Regions from separate parts of the Paenibacillus sp. BGI2013 genome, predicted to be linked through region 1. Evidence: riboswitches for the same ligand, from Rfam matches in the RefSeq annotation. Region 1 holds a riboswitch; the other holds the start of a gene.
The links. Region 1 has a riboswitch for glycine ahead of gcvT (glycine cleavage system aminomethyltransferase GcvT). Riboswitches for the same ligand answer to the same signal wherever they lie in the genome.

Region 1 (9,979 bases):
TATTATTGCAGGACGAACTCCAGCACCAACGCCAGCAGCTGCCAAACCAACTCCTGAAGAGGAGAAGGCACAAGGTGAGCAGGGAGAGCGCATCGTTGCTGAGGATATCGTCATGCCAGTCAATGGTGAATTGCTGGACATTACAAACGTACCTGATCCGGTCTTTGCTGAGAAAATGACAGGTGATGGATTCGCAATTTTGCCACATGATGGTACGATAACTTCTCCTGTCTATGGTAAAGTGTTTAATGTATTTCCAAGCAAACATGCCGTGGGCATCATGTCCGATGGTGGCAAGGAAGTGCTTGTTCATATAGGTGTTAATACGGTGAAGCTGAAAGGTCAAGGCTTTAACGTACTGGTACAGGAAGGTGATCTGGTATCGGCAGGTCAGCCGATTATGGAAGTGGATCTGGAGTATGTCAAAGCAAACGCTCCTTCGATCATTTCACCAGTTATTTTCACTAACCTGCCAGAGGGCTCCACAGTAACTCTGAAGAAGAGTGGAGTGCTGAAAGTTGGCGAACAGCCAATCATTGAGATAAAATAAGAAGTGTTACGACGATGGCAAGCAAGTGTAAATATATGCAATGCCTAAACCAAACTACTGAAAGTGAGATGATTGTAATGCAACAAACATTCAGAATTACAGACGAAGATGGTATCCACGCACGTCCGGCGACAGCCCTGGTTAATACAGCAAACAAATTCAAAGGTGCAGAATCCTTTGCAGAAGCTAACGGTAAAAAAGTAACTTTGAAATCCATTCTGGGTGTTCTTTCCCTGGGATTGGAACAAGGCGACACTATCAGCATCATCGTTGAAGGCGAAGGCGAAGCTGAAGCTCTTCAAGCTTTGACTGACGTTATGGTTAACGAAGGGTTGGGCGAAATTAATGCTTAATGTCTCCGGGATCGCGGCTTCGGCGGGTATTGCTATCGCCAAGGCGTTTATCTTGGAGCATCCTGATTACTCTGTAGAAAAACGCCAAATTAACGACGTTGACGCAGAGATCGCGAAACTCGACTCAGCTCTGGGTAAATCCCAGGCTGAGCTTGAGGCGATCAAAGAGCGTACTTTACAAGAGCTTGGCGAGAAAAAAGCAGAGATTTTTGCTTCGCATTTGCTCATTTTGAATGACCCGGAACTGATTGATCCGGTTAAAGCTAGAATTGCGGATGACATGATCAATGCAGAATTTGCTTTGAACGAAACGGCATCACAATTTATCTCCATGTTCGAGAACATGAAGAGTGCATACCTGCAGGAACGTGCAGCAGATATGCGTGACGTTACCAAACGTGTGCTAAATCACTTGCTTGGTATCGACTTCATGAGTCCAGCTGAGATCAATGAAGAAGTGATCGTGCTTGCGGAGGATCTAACACCTTCCGACACGGCTCAATTGAACCGCCAATTTGTTAAAGGTTTTGCAACTAACATTGGTGGACGTACTTCTCACTCGGCGATTATGGCTCGCTCTCTTGAAATTCCGGCTGTTGTTGGAACCAAGGACATCTTGGCTCAAGCGAAACAAGGCGATATGATTATTGTTGACGGTCTGGATGGTCACGTATTGGTTAACCCTACTGATGAAGTTATTGCTGAATACCGTGCCAAACAGGAACAGTATGATGCACAACGTGCAGAGTGGAGAAAACTTCGTGATGAGCCAACGGTAACGGTGGATAACGTTCATGTTGAACTTGCAGCCAACATCGGTACACCAAATGATGTAACGGGTGTTCTGGAAAACGGCGGCGAGGCTGTAGGCCTGTACCGTACCGAGTTCTTGTACATGGGCAGAGACAAGCTCCCTTCCGAAGACATTCAGTATAATGCTTACAAAGCGGTACTGGAAAAAATGGAAGGTAAACCTGTCGTTGTTCGTACACTCGACATCGGTGGAGACAAAGAGCTTCCATATCTGGATCTGCCAAAAGAAATGAATCCATTCCTCGGCTTCCGCGCAGTTCGTCTGTGTCTGGACCGTCTGGATATCTTCCGTACACAATTGCGTGCATTGCTGCGTGCAAGCGTACATGGAAACCTGCGTGTCATGTTCCCAATGATCGCAACACTCGGTGAATTCCGTGAAGCAAAAGCTGTCTTGCTCGAAGAGAAAGAGAAGCTGGTTGCTGAAGGTATTGCTGTTTCTGACAGCATTCAACTCGGAATCATGGTCGAAATTCCTTCGACTGCAGTTCTGGCGGATCAGTTTGCCAAAGAAGTGGATTTCTTCAGTATCGGAACGAACGATCTGATTCAATACACGATGGCTGCTGACCGTATGAACGAACGAGTGGCTTATCTGTACCAGCCTTACAACCCAGCCATTTTGCGTTTGGTTAAAATGGTTATCGATGCAGCGCATCGTGAAGGCAAATGGGTTGGCATGTGTGGTGAGATGGCAGGAGACGAAACAGCAATTCCATTGTTGCTTGGTCTTGGATTGGATGAGTTCAGCATGAGCGCAACCTCCATCCTGCCAGCTCGTAGTCAGATCACTAAGCTGTCCCGTGCGGATATGCAGGAACTGGCTGCTAAAGCTCTGGATATGCAAACGGCTGAACAAGTCGTTGAATTGGTTCAAAGCATTCAAGCGTAATTTTGCCGGGGTTTCCTCCGGATTTGAGGTTTTTTCTTTTTCCGATAATGAGCTGCATTGATGCAGCGATTTTGCCGGTATCCGCGAATCATTGTGGATATCGGCTTTTTTTGTTATAAATGTTGAGAAATACTCTAACAGGATGATGGCGAGCTGTAAGAGTGGCATCTTTAAAGGGGAAGGCAACACAAAAAGCTCTTGCTGATTGGAACATCAGCAAGAGCCTTCGTTATAACAATGATTTGATTAACTGCACGCGCAGTTCAGTACAGGTTTGCGGGCGGCGGTAGTCTCATCGAGTCGAGTAACCGGTGTGCCATAAGGTGCGTTCAGGACTAATTCTGGTGTCTCTTCCGCTTCTTTGGCAATCCGTATCATCGTATCAATGAACCCATCCAGCGTTTCTTTACTTTCGGTTTCTGTCGGCTCGATCATGATGCATTCTTCGACGTTGAGCGGGAAGTACACCGTTGGTGGATGATATCCAAAATCAAGCAATCGTTTGGCAACGTCAAGTGTACGCACACCATATTGCTTCAAACCCCGACCAGACATGACGAATTCATGTTTACATACGCCTGGATATGGAATCTCGTAGTAAGGGGCGAGACGGGCCATCATATAGTTGGCATTCAGTACCGCACATTCAGAGACACGGCGCAAACCTTCCGGTCCATAAGTGCGAATGTAGGCATAGGCACGTACCAAAATACCGAAGTTGCCGTAGTAGGCTTTCACCCGGCCAATGGATTGATCTCCTTCACAATCGAATGCATACATACCGTCATCATTTTTAATTACCATTGGCTTAGGCAGGAACGGAATCAGGCGATTCTTCACACCAACTGGTCCGGCGCCAGGTCCACCACCGCCATGAGGTGTACTCATCGTTTTGTGCAGGTTCAGATGCACCACGTCAAAGCCCATATCACCCGGACGGGTAATGCCCATAATGGCATTCGAGTTGGCTCCATCGTAATACAACAAGCCACCAGCCTGGTGTACGATGGATGCAATCTCCTGAATGTCTTTCTCGAACAAACCAAGTGTATTCGGGTTTGTCAGCATCAATGCTGCCGTATCCGAACCAACAGCTGCACGGAGCGCGTCCAGATCGACCAGTCCATCTGCGCGGGATGGAATCGTCACAGTTTGAAATCCTGCAACGGTAGCACTTGCCGGGTTGGTCCCGTGAGAAGAATCGGGCACGATGACTTTGGTACGTTGTTCGCCACGAGCTTCGTGGTAGGCACGAATCATCATAAGTCCAGTCCATTCTCCATGGGCACCAGCGGCGGGTTGCAAGGTCACAGCGTCCATACCTGTCAGACCTGCAAGGTCGTTTTGCAACGTATATAACAGTTCAAGAGCACCTTGAATGCTGGATTCATGCTGGTACGGATGGATTTTGGCAAAACCGTTATAACGGGCAACATCCTCATTGATCTTCGGATTATATTTCATTGTACAAGAGCCCAGTGGGTAGAATCCGTTATCTACACCGAAGTTGCGACGGGATAGCGCAGTATAGTGTCGAATAACATCTACCTCGAACACTTCCGGCAGTGCCGCTGCTTCCGAACGGAGCATTTCCCGGGGAATCAACGTATCCGCAGCCTGACGAGGAACGTCACATTCTGGCAAGGAATAAGCGACACGTCCCGGGCTGCTGAGTTCAAAGATCAATGCTTGCTCCGGTGCAGGGGATAAGGTCTGTGCGTTGAATTTTTCTGTCACAGATTGAGCCGAAGTGGAGACAGAGGTACCTGTTTCCGATTGTCCTTGTACCGATGTTGTCGTTGTCGTCGTTGTCGTTTCCTGAGTCACAGCGATCCCTCCAATGCTCGTGCGAATTCGTCAATCTCTTCCTTACTGCGTCGTTCGGTAACAGCAATCAGCATATGTCCGGCAAGCTCCGGGTAATCACGTCCGAGTTCGTAACCACCAATAAAGCCCGCATCCAGCAATTTCAACTGAAGGGCATCCACGTCGGTTCCTTCAGGAAGCTTAATAACAAACTCATTAAATGTTGGTGCATTAAAAGTAAGGCTAACTCCAGGAATCGCAGTTAATGTATTGAGGGTGTAATGACTCTTTTGCAAATTCAGATCCGCGACATCGATCATGCCCTGTTTACCCATGATGGACATATACACAGATGCGCTGAGTGCAAGCAAAGCCTGGTTGGAACAGATATTGGATGTCGCCTTTTCGCGGCGGATGTGCTGTTCACGTGCTTGCAGTGTCAGTACAAAACCACGCTTGCCGTTGCGATCCGTTGTTTGGCCTACAATTCGGCCAGGAATTCGGCGCATATGAGGCTGGGATACGGCGAAATATCCGCATGTTGGGCCGCCGAGTGAAGCGGCGATGCCGAGGGGCTGCGCATCACCTACAACGATGTCGGCACCCAGCTTGCCTGGGGCTTCCAGCAGACCCAGCGATAGCGGGTTTGCACTTACAACGAGCAGGCCCTTGTGCGCATGCACGAGGTCGGCAGCCTGCTTCACATTTTCCACAGCACCAAAGAAGTTCGGACTCTGGATCATGACAGCAGCGGTATCGTCCGATATGGCGGCTTGCAGGGCATCCCAATCAGTGACGCCATCTTTATAACCAATCTCGACAATCTCCAGACGGAGTCCGTGCGCATACGCCTGCAATACCTGACGGGCTTCCGGATGAACGGTACGGGATACGATGAGCTGTTTGCGACGAGTTGCCGCTGCGGCCAGGTTTCCTGCTTCGGCAAAGGCAGTTGCGCCATCATACATACTGGCATTCGCTACAGCCATACCGGTTAATTCACAGATGTAGGATTGAAATTCGAAAATGGCCTGTAGTTCACCTTGGCTGATCTCAGGCTGATAAGGTGTGTAGGCAGTGTAAAACTCGGAACGGGAAATGACATGATTGATGACGGAAGGAACATGATGATCATATATGCCAGCGCCGAGGAAGCTGGCGTGTGTTTCGAAATTGGCGTTGGCGCCGGCTTGTTTGGACATGTGACGTGTCAGCGCATATTCATCAAGTTTGGAGGATACGGGCAGCTCGCCCTGATAACGAATCTCTTTTGGAATGTCCTGAAACAGATCCTCCAGCGTATCCACACCGATGGTTGCGAGCATGGCGCTCTGATCTTGTTCAGTCATGGGAATGTAACGGTGCTTGCTCATGCTTGATCAGCTCCTTGAGTAGGTGTCTTCGACGTACGTGTCCGTTTATGAAAAGGGGTCTTCACGACCTCGGCTTTTAGTTTCTTGCCGCGGATCTCAATCTCAAGCGGGGTTCCCAGCGCAGCGTATTTGCTGTCGATGAGGGCAAGCCCCAGATTACGCTTCAATGTAGGTGATTGCGTGCCTGTTGTCACTTCACCAATCTGTACGCCTTCGGCGTAAATCGGATAGTGGGGGCGGGGAATACCGCGCTCCAACACTTCGATGCCGACCAGTTTGCGGGCGGGCCCGTCAGTTTTTTGCTGTAACAAGGCTTCGTGTCCGATAAAAGGTCCGGCATTCAGCTTCACAAACATGCCAACACCAGCCTCAAGCGGAGAGATAGTTGCCGACAATTCCTGTCCATACAGAGGGAGCTTTGCTTCAAAGCGCAGTGTATCCCGAGCACCGAGGCCTGTCGGTACAAGTCCGTGACCTTCACCGGCTTGCATTAACCCATTCCAGACCACAGCGGCCTGATCTGCAGGAACATATAGCTCAAAGCCATCTTCACCGGTATAACCGGTACGGGACAACAGTAATTTTACTCCACATACTTCAGCATCCTGCACAAAACGAAACGGTTCAATCGAGCTTACATCCGTATCTGTAACTTTCCCGATAATGTCTACAGCCAGTGGACCTTGCAAGGCGAGTAGCGCCGTCTGCTCCGAATCATTGGTCATGCTTACGCCGGGGATCAAGTGCTCTTGCAGCCACGCCCAATCCTTGTCGATGTTGGAGGCGTTAACCACAAGCATATAATGCTGATCTTCCAGCTTATACACGAGCAGATCATCCACCACACCGCCATCTGGATAACACATCAGGGTGTACTGGGCTTGACCGGGAACCAGCGTGGTCACATCATTAGTCATCATTTGTTGCAAAAAAACTTCAGCCTGCTCACCCTGTACAGTGAATTCGCCCATATGGGATACATCAAACAGTCCAGCACGCTCGCGTACCGCTTCATGTTCTTTCTGGATTCCGCTAAATTGTACGGGAAGCTCCCAGCCTCCAAAATCAATGCACCGTACGCCTTCATATTGCTGATATAGTGGGAAGAGTGGTGTTCTAAGCAAATCAGACATCAAATCACCTCGTCATGGGCCGTCAGCCGGCCGGATATACAATCGTGGATCAATGAACCAGGGTATTTTTAAATTTTCAGCTAGATATTTTCATCACATAAGTATGGTAAGGCAGCTATGGCAGCGCCATTCTACATCCTGTTTTTCGTTTTTTGGGAAAAAGGAAAAGGACAGGCCAAAGAATCGGCATGCCAAGTAGCACGCTGTATTCTAAGGCTCTGTCCCTTGTACCTGAGAGTTACCCCGCTGCGTTGCGCAGCAGGTTTCCCCTTGGGTGATCATAACGCCCGCACAGGGCGAATAGATGCTCTCCAGAGTTGCGTCCCGTAAAAGTCCTTTTGCCTGAGAGATTCACCCCCGCTTATCGGTGGTTTACTCCTTCGGCGTTACCTCATGTACATCCCGAATCGGGTGTCACGGGTAATCTCTCCCTTTACATTCATCCGCGGGTATAACATAGTCCAATAAACACATTTACTCCTCTCATTAAAACGTGAATCCACTACTGATGTCAAGAACGATATCATAGATAATGATTTAAAACCGAATATTTAATTTAGTTTTTAACTTATTGTTCGTGTATTTAAAAAGACTACGCTTACTATTCTAATATTCACCAGTATATGAAGAAAGAGTGTAATCCGGTTACAGAATTTAGAGGTATTCAGCAAATAAATTGTGAGGTATCTTGACATTTGATTCAAAAATGTCATACGCTATGTTCTGGGAAAAAGGTTAAGGTCAAAGAACGCATGCACTCATTTAATGAAAAGCGAGGCGGATATCGATGAGCGAATTAAAAAGTGATTTCCTGTACAGTGAAGAGCACGAATGGGTGCAAACCGTAGGGGAGGATACTGTACGTATTGGCATTACCGAGTTCGCGCAGCATCAGCTGGGTGACATTGTGTTTGTGGAATTGCCTGACCTTGAAACCAATGTAAAAGCAGAGGACAGCATTGGAACGATCGAATCGGTCAAAACGGTGTCGGACTTGTTCTCTCCCGTCACTGGTTCAATCATTGCGGTGAATGATTCGTTGCAGGACTCCCCTGAACTTGTGAACAGCTCTCCTTACGAGGAAGGCTGGATGATTGAGATCCGTGTTGAGGGAGATCTGACAGCAGCATTGTCTACATTGATGAATGCAGACGCGTATCGGAAACATACGGAAGAATAGTATCAACGAACTTGTACTTATTAACATATATTTTATAATTAAATGATATGAGCTTCATATTGTTTCGACCTGTGTGAGCCGGATGCTTGCACAGGTTTTTTGTGCTTTCCAAGAATGGTTTTGAATGTGGAATGAAGCAGATTGTGGATGTAAATCACCTGATTGGACCAAGCTATAGTTTAGAAAATGATTCTGGAAATGACAAAAGTCATAGGCAAGAAAATCCTTGTGTACCAATGGGTTCAGCCATTATGCATCAAGTAAAACGATTACATAACCTAATGTTGTCATCATTGTTCATGACGAAAGTACGCTTTCATTTCATTGAACAGGAGAGCATTCTCGCTTAGGATTACAGCAGGGGAGAAATGATACCCCTTTCATAAATCATAATCACTTGATCCAAGGAGGATAATACAATGAGTAATTTGGACCAATCGTCCAATTCCAAAGGTGGGCTACGGGTAGGTGTTCAGCGTTTTGGCCGATTCCTGAGTGGTATGGTCATGCCGAATATGGGAGCGTTCATCGCCTGGGGATTAATTACAGCTCTGTTCATTCCAACAGGCTGGTTCCCTAACGAGACGCTTGCGCAGCTAGTCGATCCGATGATCAAATATTTGCTGCCACTGTTAATTGGTTACACCGGGGGTACGATGGTGCATGGTCAGCGTGGTGGTGTCGTGGGTGCCATTATGACCATCGGGGTCATCGTGGGTAGTGATATTCCGATGTTCCTCGGTGCCATGATTGCCGGACCACTGGCAGCATGGATCATTAAAAAGTTTGATAAATCCATTGAAGGTAAAGTTAAAGCCGGATTTGAAATGCTTGTTAACAACTTCTCAGCCGGTATTATTGGTGGGATATTGGGGATTTTTGCGCTACTGGGCATCGGGCCTGCTGTAGAAGCGATTAGCAAAGTATTATCTGCCGGTGTACAGGGCTTAATGAATCTTGGTTTGCTGCCGCTGGTCAACCTAATCATTGAACCAGGTAAAGTATTGTTCCTGAACAATGCAATCAACCACGGGATTCTTACACCAATTGCAACAGATCAAGCGAGAGAATTAGGAAAATCCGTATTATACATGCTTGAATCAAACCCGGGTCCGGGACTTGGTATCTTACTTGCTTACTGTTTCTTCGGACGCGGAATGGCCAAATCTTCTGCACCGGGTGCCGTAATCATTCATTTCTTCGGGGGAATTCATGAGATCTACTTCCCTTACATTCTGATGAGACCGATTCTGATTCTTGCCGCAATTGCGGGTGGCGTCGCAGGTACATTAACATTCATGCTCACCGGAGCAGGACTTGTTTCAGCACCATCACCGGGTAGTATTATCGCGTATTTCTTCTTAACACCAAAAGGTGGATACCTGCCGATGTTCGCAGGGGTGCTTGTAGCAGCCGTCGTTTCTTTCCTGGTTGCAGCAGTGTTGCTGAAAACGGGTAAACAAAAGGACGAAGATCTGGAGTCCGCATCCAGTCGGATGAAAGACATGAAGAGTCAAGGAACCCTGCCAAACGCTGGTATTACGGCTAATCAACGTGAAGCAGACAGAGCCGCAGATATGGCTTCTTCTACCGTCAAAACAGACGTGAAGAAAATTGTCTTCTCCTGTGATGCAGGCATGGGGTCAAGTGCCATGGGTGCTTCCATTCTACGCAAGAAGATGAAGGCAGAGGGGATTGACGTTACGGTGACAAATACGGCTATCAGTGATATCCCGCCGGATGCAGACGTGGTGATCACACAACAAGTATTGACCGATCGTGCCCGCTCCGTTGCGCCGAACGCAGAACATATATCCATCGACAACTTCCTAAAAAGCCCGGAATACGATGCGCTCGTTGAACGTCTGAAGTAATTGCA
Region 2 (9,979 bases), on a different contig from region 1:
AGCGTCCTACACAGAGAATTACAGTGAAATTAGACAATTGGAGTCTCACTAGTTTCTCTACCGTTCTGGTTCAAGGATATTATTTGAATGGTGTTCGCACACTATACGTTGAGGAATTGTTTAATGTTTTGCCTAACCAGGTTATAACAAATGACTATTATGCAGATTTGGATGCATTTGAGTTTATATTTATCACAGGTGATGATACGGAGGATGAAGTTCAGATTTCGGTATGGGGGAAAAACGAGAACGGTCAACTGGTAACGGCACATCGTTTGGTGTCTGAGGAATTGTTAGGAGCGAACCCCGGTCTAGTCGGGGTAACGGGTGCGACTGGAGCTACAGGGACAGCAGGGGTTGCGGGAACAACTGGTCCTACAGGGGCTACAGGTGTTACAGGACTGACAGGAGTTACTGGTCCTCCTGGAGGAACTACGGGATCGACGGGAGAGACCGGAGAGACCGGTGTCACTGGGACCACGGGGGAGACAGGATCTACCGGAGTGACAGGAGTCACGGGCGCTACTGGAAGTACGGGGACCACAGGAGAGACAGGGCTTACCGGAGTGACGGGTGTTACTGGGAGTACAGGAATAACAGGAACGACTGGAGTCACCGGGAGCACAGGGGAGACAGGGTCTACTGGAGCCACAGGTGTCACCGGTAGTACGGGAATAACAGGAACGACTGGGGTCATTGGGGCTACAGGTGCGACAGGCGTAACGGGGGCGACCGGAGTTACTGGAGATACGGGAGCGACAGGACTGACGGGGACGACCGGAGTCACTGGTGTTACAGGCGCAACAGGCGTAACGGGGACGACCGGAGTTACTGGTGTTACAGGCGCAACAGGCGTAACGGGGACGACCGGAGTTACTGGTGTTACAGGCGCAACAGGCGTAACGGGGACGACCGGAGTTACTGGTGTTACAGGTGCGACAGGCGTAACGGGGACGACCGGAGTTACTGGGGCTACAGGTGCAACAGGCGTAACAGGGGCGACTGGAGATACTGGTGTTACAGGTGCAACCGGATTGACGGGAGCAACAGGAGTCACTGGAGATACAGGCGCAACGGGAGCAACGGGAACGACCGGAGTCACAGGGGTTACAGGTGCGACAGGCGTAACCGGAACAACCGGGACGTCCGGAGTAACGGGAGCAACGGGAACGACCGGAGTCACAGGGGTTACAGGTGCAACAGGCGTAACCGGAACAACCGGGACGTCCGGAGTAACGGGAGCAACGGGAGCGACCGGAGTCACTGGGGTTACAGGTGCAACAGGCGTGACGGGAACAACCGGGACGTCCGGAGTAACGGGAGCAACGGGAACGACCGGAGTCACAGGGGTTACAGGTGCGACAGGCGTAACCGGAACAACCGGGACAGCCGGAGTAACGGGAGCAACGGGAACGACCGGAGTCACTGGGGCTACAGGTGCGACAGGCGTAACCGGAACAACCGGGACGGCTGGTGTAACGGGAGCAACGGGAACGACCGGAGTCACTGGGGCTACAGGTGCGACAGGCGTAACCGGAACAACCGGGACGGCTGGTGTAACGGGAGCAACGGGAGCGACCGGAGTCACTGGGGCTACAGGTGCGACAGGCGTAACCGGAACAACCGGGACAGCCGGAGTAACGGGAGCAACGGGAGCGACCGGAGCCACAGGCGCAACAGGAGCTACTGGATCGACAGCAGCTTCTGCCCCTGCGGATTCTTCCTTGTTTGCTGATAGCCAGACCACGGCGTTGGGTCTTTCATTAGTAGCTGAAACGACGATTCAGACACTTAATGTACCTGTAGTGGCAGGTCAACGCGTGAAAATCGATAATAGTACACAAGTAGCAATAGTTGTAGGGTCTAACTGGAGTATTGCGTATAACATTAATCTGAGACGTAACGGAGTTTTAATTAATCAATTGCAACTCTCACGAACCGGTAATGCTTCGGGAACGTTGAGGTTTCTTTCCTCCAACACTTACGTGGATACATCCCCGACTACAACGACTAATGCATACACGATAAGTATCCAATTTACGACAACTAGCAACGTCACGAGTGCCTCAGCGGAAGTGAGAAATCTGAATGCTATTCGTTTCAGTTAAAATAGACATCGAACTTATGATAATTACACGTTACTTTTGTTGACATATATGATATTGTACATTACTCTATGGGTATACTTGATCAAAAATTTAGAAATATACCAATTCGAATCGAATTAAGATAATACAGCGGATGATAACGAGCGGGAGAGACCTGGGTTAGCCGAGTCAAATGGCTAGTGTTCAGGCACCGAAGGAGCAAGCTGCTGCGCACCCGGCGCAGTGGTTAATCTCTCAGGTAAATGTACCATCGTTGGACGCAACTCTGGAGAGTGCGCGAACTGCGCCACCCAAGGGGTATATGATCAGTCAGCCCGGTGAACTTGTCTGTAATCGCAGGCAGTGCACCCTTGTCGTGAGACACTGCTGATCATGAAACTCTCAGGTATCGAGGACAGAGAGAGGGCCTAAGGCCTTCTTCTGTCCTTTTTTGATGTCATCATACCTAAATAAGGGACATTGTGGATGAAACTCCTGGATCGAAATGACGAATACATTTTACAAATATGAATCATGATTAATAATGGAGGGTTACAAGGTGCGATTTAAAGATGTTTTCTCAATTATTGGTCCGTCGATGACGGGGCCTTCAAGTTCACATACAGCTGGAGCGGCAAGGTTAGGGAGAATTGCTCGACAGTGGCTAGGATGTACGCCAGATCGTGCCCGGCTGACGCTGTACGGTTCATTTGCAGATACGTATCAGGGGCACGGAACAGATCTGGCACTGATCGGCGGTCTGCTGGATTATGTCACAGACGATCCGCGTATCCCGGATGCAGAGCAATACGCAGAGGAAGCGGGCATGGAGGTTGAGTTTTATACAAGTGGCCTACCTGCTCCTCATCCTAATACGGTCAAAATTGAGTTGTGGCATGGAGAACGTGCCTGCTCCTTAATCGGTGCATCCATTGGTGGTGGAAGCGTATCCGTGCATTCGATGAATGATTTTCGTGTTCAGATTAGTGGTGAGTTTCCAACACTCGTTCTGCGGCATGCGGATAAAGCGGGCGTACTCGCGTCAGTGACGTCCACGATCAGTTCATCCGGGGTTAACATCGGGTATATGCAGGTGGACCGGAAAGCCCGTGATGGCGAAGCGCTTACCGCGATGGAAATGGATGGTGTGCCTAATCCTGATATGCTCAAGCGTCTAAGGGAGCTGGACCATGTATTGGACATTCGTGTTATCGATTTGAAGAGAGGAGTTGATTCGGATGCGGTTTAAACATTTGCACGAACTGAATACGATCTGTACAGCGGAATCCAAAACCATTGCTCAGCTGATGATCGAGGAGCAAGTTCAGGAGACCAATACACCGGAAGCGGATGTTGTGAAGCAGATGTCTGAATATTATCAGGTGATGAAGGAAGCGGTACGCAAAGGGTTAACGGAAGATACGACATCACGCAGTGGATTAACAGGTGGAGACGGCAAAAAAATGGCCGAGTACATTCGCAAGGGTGAGACTTGCTCAGGAGATGCTTCCGCACTTGCCATGGCGTATGCCCTGTGTGTATCTGAAGTGAATGCCTCCATGGGTCGGATCGTGGCTACACCAACAGCCGGTTCCTGCGGCATCATCCCGGGTGTGTTTATCAGTTCACAGGAGCGATTTGGCTGGACGGACGAACATTTGGTGAACGGGTTGTTCTGTGCGGGAGCAATTGGTTATGTTATCGCCAATAATTCATTTATCTCCGGGGCCGAAGGTGGCTGTCAGGCGGAAGTGGGTTCCGCTATCGGCATGGCTGCGGGTGCCATGGTTGAACTGCGTGGAGGTACACCGGAACAGGTTGTTCATGCCGTTGGTTTGGCGTTAAAAAATACACTGGGCCTTATCTGCGATCCGGTCGCAGGCCTTGTTGAAATCCCGTGCATCGTCCGTAATGGACTGGGTGCAGTTACGGCGCTGGCTGCGGCTGACATGGCCCTGGCCGGAGTGCGTAGTGCCATTCCGTCAGACGAAGTCATCGATGTCATGCTGGAAGTAGGCAGTGCAATGCCGAGCCGCCATCGGGAGACAGCCCAAGGTGGACTGGCCCAGACACCAACCGGCCGCAAAATGATGCAGAAGTTGGCTAAACCAAAGGCAAAGCGTGCCGAGCCTGAGCCGGAGTCCCCTGCTGAAAATGACGTAGAAACTAAGGCATAAATCGGATTGATATGAATTAAATCTAACGCTAACTTGTGGAGCCTGCCTTTAGCCTTGATTATTAAAGGTGAAGAAGAGTCCTTACATGATATGAAAAGCCGGTACAAATCTTCCTGGTGAAGAGATGTATCGGCTTTTTTTGTCTTTTTCCAACGAAGAAAAACAAAAACATTGACGATCTATATATCGGTTAGATATATTAATTGTTGTCATATATCAATACGATATATATAGGAGCGAAACAAAATTAAAGGAGATGGATAGAATGAAAGGTATTTTCCAGACGAGTCTGCTGTTTTTGAAAAACGGAGCCACCATTGTAGGTTTAATTACGGCTGTGCTGTTTCAGGTTTTTTTTAACATCATCTGGCTTAGCGGATACGACCAGGTTAACGAAAGAATGACTCAATTGGCTGTCACCATCGTGAATGAAGATGGGGTAGCGGCTGAACCGGTGGCCGAGTCTCTGGCAGCGGGCCTGAATTTCGAGGTCAAAACATCTGAATCGATGCAAGAAGCGAGACAGATGTTAACGGACCGGGATGTGTACATGATTATTGAGATTCCATCAGGTTTCATGCAGCAGGCAGAAGACTTGTCAAAACCGATGACAGTGAAGTATGTGATGAACGAATCAAACGTGGCTACCGTGAAAAGTGTGATGCAGAACGTAGCCGCACAAGTTACAGCGACATTGAACCGTGAAGTACAACAGGAGGTTATTCACGGAGTGCTGAATCAATCCGGTATGACTGCTGATCAGTCCGATGCGCTTGCGGTAGGGTTATCTTCACGCGTGGAGGCAGAGGTGGAGCGACTGAATCCTGTTGATAATTTTGCTTTCTCGATGGTACCGATGTTGATTGTAACGGCTACGTTTACCGGAGCGATGTTGCTAAGCATGAATCTGCAAAAGGTTTCTGGTGAACTGAGTGGCAGGGCAGGGAAATGGGAGCGCTTCTGGGCACGTAACATTATTAATCTGGGTGCGGCATTTATCGTCTCACTCGTTGGATCGGGGATGATGCACATTATGGGGGTATCGTCAGCAGCCAGTTGGTTCATGTTATGGCTGTTCCAGTTGCTGGTCACCATATCTTTTATACTCATGGCTCAGTTGAGCTTGTTGTTGCTTGGCAATGCTGGGGCTTGGTTAAACAGTGCGTTGTTGCCTCTGCTGATGCTGTCCTCGGGATCAACGATTCCGCGAGATGTAATGCCTGACTTCTACCAAGTGATCGGTCATTATCTGCCAGCGACTTATGCCGTAGAAGGGATGATGAACCTTGTGCTCGGAGGAAACGGAATTGGCCGGGATGCGATGTTGCTCGCCGTAATCGGTGGTGTAACACTGACTCTGGGTGCGCTTTGCATCTGGATCAGACGCTCCGGCCCGGTACGTTCTGAAGCTCGTAGGGAGGACCAGCCTGCTGCTGTGCCTGTTGCTCTGAAAGCAACCGTTTCGTCATCTGATCATTGAACAAGGGGTACTGATTGTGATACGTTAAGGGGAATGGAAAGGAGCGGTACACCGATGAACACGCAGCATGTCATCCTCGGAATACTGCACAATCAGCCAAGTTCCGGATACGAGATCAAGCAGTACTTTGAACAATATTTTTCATTTTTCTTTGATGCCAGTTTCGGCACCATATATCCTACACTTGCGAAGATGGAAAAGTCAGGATTGCTGACTAAGGAATCGGTGAAGCAGGAAGGGAAACCTGATAAGAACGTGTATTCATTGACCCCTGAAGGAGCAACGCAATTTCACGCCTATTTAATGAGTCCTTTGGAAGCTGAGGTATTTCGTTCTGATTTTCTGATGCGGTTGTATTTCGGAGAGTTGGCGGATGAAGATACCGTAACGGGTTGGATATCCAGCCAGTTGAAGCGAAAGGAAATGTTATACGCTGAACTTCAGCGCCAGATGGAGGAATTCGGCGAACGTATTTCGCCTGCACAGCGTCTGTGTCTGCAAGTGGGGCTTGTACAATATGAGGCCACCATCCAGTTGCTCAAGGAACAGCTGGTTCGGCCAGAGTAATCCATGGCCATAATGAATAACGTCAAAATCAAATAGGTGCTCCACAGATCAGGAACAGATCTGGGAGCGCCTATTTCGTTTGATATGCCGATGAACTGAACAGACTCCAGTCTTGCATATGAGCAAGTATAGCTTGGTGTTTATATGAGACTAGTACTCAGTACGGCATATCCATACGCGGGCAGTTCAATGGCGAGTATGCCATCTTCCTTGGCAGTACGATGGTTTCCGCCGAATAACTCGGTCCATTCCTCGTCACCAGCCTCCAGCTCGACAATAGCCGTCTCTTCTGATCGATTGAACAGAACCAGAATGCGTTCCTCCTCATTTTGTCGCTCAAATACCAGTTGGCTGCCATCGGGACGAGCCTGCAGGAAACGAACGGTGCCTTCTGCACGCAGGGCAGGATGAGCATGACGTAGGGAGATCAGTTTCTGATAAAAGTTAAACAGCTCTCGGTCCTGCTTTGCTTCATCCCATTCCATGCATTTACGGCAGCCCGGATCATGTTCGCCGTCCATGCCAATCTCGTCTCCGTAATAGATACACGGAGCACCCATATAACTGAACTGGAATAACGCAGCCAGCTTCATCTTGCGCTGGTCACCTTCACACAGCGTGAGCAGCCGCGGGGTATCGTGGCTGTCCAGCAAGTTAAACGCCACTTCGCTGGCCTGAAGCGGATAACGGGATAACTGTCGCCCGATGGAGTTTGCGAACTGTTCGGCGTGCATCGTATTTTTCACAAAGAAAGCATTCACGGCATCGGTAAACGGATAGTTCATGGACGCATCGAACTGGTCACCTTGCAGCCAGGAGGAAGACTCGTTCCATACTTCGCCCAGAATATAGGCCTCCGGATTAGCCGCTTTGACTACACGGCGGAAATCACGCCAGAATGCATCGTCCACTTCGTCTGCCACATCCAGCCGCCATCCGTCCGCACCCACTTCCTTGATCCAGTACTCGGCAACCTCCAGCAGATAGGCCTTAACCTCAGCATTCTCCGTATTCAGCTTTGGCATATGCGCTTCGAATCCGAATGTCTCATACGTTGGAATGCCGTCCTTCACGTCCAGCGGGTATTCATGTACATGGAACCAGTCCTTGTATTTGGATTGTTCTCCGTTCTTCTGCACATCAACAAACGGAGCAAATGTCTTCCCGGAATGGTTGAACACGGCATCCAGCAGTACGCGAATTCCACGTGCGTGGCACAGCTCGACCAGTCGTTTCACGGTATCTGCGTCACCAAAGTGCCGGTCTACCTGCAGGTAGTCTTCGGTATCGTATTTGTGATTGGTGGTGGCTTCAAAGATGGGTGTGAAGTAGATCGCATTAATGCCAAGATCGCTGATGTAATCCAGATGGTCAATCACGCCCTGAAGGTCACCGCCGAAGAAATTGAAAGGTGTCGGCTCACCACCCCACGGCTCTACCTTTTCCGGACTAATATTTGGGTTGCCGTTGGCGAATCGTTCAGGGAAAATCTGATAAAACACCGCGTCCTTAACCCATGCAGGGGGTGTGAATACAGCTCCGGCATGAATATAAGGGAACTGGAACATACGACCCGGATCGTCCGGTTCTTTTTCCTGGAAGTCCGTTTCGGTCATCCAGATCTGTTCGTCTCCGTTTTTGAGCAGAAAAGAGTATTTCAGTCGGTGGTAGGGAGGTTTCACCTCACCCTCGAAGTAATCGAACATGGAGTCAGAGGTGAACTTTGTTAAGGGAACCAGCGCTTTGGTTGCATCCCACGCATATTTATCCCCGGTCAGGGCATGTACCTCGGTCAGATCATTCTTTTTGGCACGCAGGCGCAGATGGATTGTATCTTGGTCATAGGCATAGGCCCAGTTTCGTTTCGGTTGATGATAAATAGCTTCCAGCAACATAATGATTTCCTCCCGTCAGGTGTAGCACTGATATGTACTTGGTAGACTTGATTAATATGACATTCCCCACGTTAATGGATAAGCTATAATTAGCATGTATGGTAACGTAAAGGACTTCAACATTTGCTCAACAAGACATGAATCCATATGATATAGACAGCTTTTATCATGATGATGCTCAGATATATCATTAACCCATTGGGGGCAGAAAGGAAACGAATATTCGGATGAAAACCAAACTGTTATATATTGAAGATGATACGGAAATTGCGACTTGGGTCAGAGCCGATCTGGAGGAGCGCGGTTATGAGGTGGTATGGCTCGGCAGTGGTGAAGGTGCAGCGGAGGCTGCTGTCGGTTGTTCACTCATTATTCTTGATGTCATGCTGCCTGGGCTGGATGGATTTACGGTGGGCCAGCGACTGAAAAAAGAACATCCCGCCGTGCCCATTGTCATGCTCTCGGCCAGAACGTCCATTGACGATAAGTTGCACGGTCTTGATTTTGCCGATGACTATGTGACCAAACCATTTCACCCCGATGAACTGGCTGCCCGGATTGAAGTACAACTGCGTAAGGCAGGAACAGCGGTCTCATCGGATACAGCCCTGAAGCTGGATCATCTCTCCATCTATGAGAAGGACAACCGGATCGTCAATGAGGAGACGGGAGATGAGATTATTTTATCGGGAAAACAGTTCCACATCTTCGCCTACCTGCTACGACATATGGGCATGATTCGAACCAAAGAGCAGATCTATGAAGCCGTCTGGAACGAGCCCTATCTGGATGGGGACAAAACTTTAATGGTACATATTCGACATCTACGCGAAAAGCTGGAGCTTGATCCGGCCAATCCAGTAGTTATTCAGACAGTCCGTGGTGTGGGATATCGTGTGAAGAAGCCATGATTCGGTGGTTCAGAGAACGGAAGATCATGAAGGGAGAACGAAGCATGGAGCAAAAGCAATCCGGGCGGCGCAAGCTTCGCTTTGGGCGGTCCTTGATGTCCAGATACATCATTCTGATCTTGGCGGCTGTATTATTTGTGCCCGTTGTGCTTCCGATCATATCCGTTATATATATTGTTGTAGTGAATAACACGGACACGAATATGAACCGTGCCGCTCCTTACGGTGATGTTACTAAGATCAGTAACCTCTGGTCACATGAAGCGAAGAACTTGGATGGTGCTTCGGATGAAGAGATTAAGGCCCGGTTGGAGCAATTACATGACTCGTATCCCAAATCTTCCATGTATCGTGTGAATGTGAGTGGTGAGACCCTCTTTATTCTTGGTGGTGAAGATGTAACGCTTCTGAAATCCACGTCGCCGGATGGCAGGACAGATACGACATTGAGATGGTCACTGGATTCCGGGCAAACGACAGAGACTTATATTCCAGCCTTATGGAATGTAAACAATACGGTGCAATTCATGAAAGTAGCTTCCTTTCGCGATCCACTGACCGTAGTTGCATATATTGGCGGAGCTGAGCAGGACAAAGGACAGGGATTCATGATCATTGAAGTGCCGCGGTCACTTCTGCAAATGAATCAGAGTAACTGGCCGATGGAACTCTTGTATCTTGGTATCGTAATGACCCTTATCTTTCTGATCTTCATCATTATGTCGATTCTCTTTTTCGCACGCATTCGCAAACGACTTATTCGTTTGCAGACGGCCATGATGACCACAGGCAAGGAAGGCCTCCCACTTCCGGTAGATATCCGCCGGTCAGACGAGATTGGTCAACTGGAAGAATCCTTCAA

Region 2: another riboswitch for glycine. It lies ahead of sdaAB (L-serine ammonia-lyase, iron-sulfur-dependent subunit beta); the one in region 1 lies ahead of gcvT (glycine cleavage system aminomethyltransferase GcvT).

What each region holds. Positions count from the first base shown of each region.
Region 1 is NZ_PJFA01000009.1:188,355-198,333, reverse strand. Features, by position in the region: gene ptsG (glucose-specific PTS transporter subunit IIBC) at 1-550, shown strand, start outside; gene CXK86_RS21570 (HPr family phosphocarrier protein) at 628-903, shown strand; gene ptsP (phosphoenolpyruvate--protein phosphotransferase) at 896-2,608, shown strand; gene gcvPB (aminomethyl-transferring glycine dehydrogenase subunit GcvPB) at 2,855-4,345, opposite strand; gene gcvPA (aminomethyl-transferring glycine dehydrogenase subunit GcvPA) at 4,432-5,787, opposite strand; gene gcvT (glycine cleavage system aminomethyltransferase GcvT) at 5,784-6,920, opposite strand; glycine riboswitch at 7,137-7,237, opposite strand; glycine riboswitch at 7,241-7,363, opposite strand; gene gcvH (glycine cleavage system protein GcvH) at 7,708-8,100, shown strand; gene CXK86_RS21540 (PTS mannitol transporter subunit IIBC) at 8,520-9,974, shown strand.
Region 2 is NZ_PJFA01000016.1:34,840-44,818, forward strand. Features, by position in the region: gene CXK86_RS32800 (collagen-like triple helix repeat-containing protein) at 1-2,108, shown strand, start outside; glycine riboswitch at 2,243-2,367, shown strand; glycine riboswitch at 2,372-2,508, shown strand; gene sdaAB (L-serine ammonia-lyase, iron-sulfur-dependent subunit beta) at 2,647-3,336, shown strand; gene sdaAA (L-serine ammonia-lyase, iron-sulfur-dependent, subunit alpha) at 3,326-4,264, shown strand; gene CXK86_RS27445 (YhgE/Pip domain-containing protein) at 4,530-5,744, shown strand; gene CXK86_RS27450 (helix-turn-helix transcriptional regulator) at 5,799-6,311, shown strand; gene CXK86_RS27455 (alpha-glycosidase) at 6,452-8,206, opposite strand; gene CXK86_RS27460 (response regulator transcription factor) at 8,434-9,117, shown strand; gene CXK86_RS27465 (HAMP domain-containing sensor histidine kinase) at 9,162-9,979, shown strand, end outside.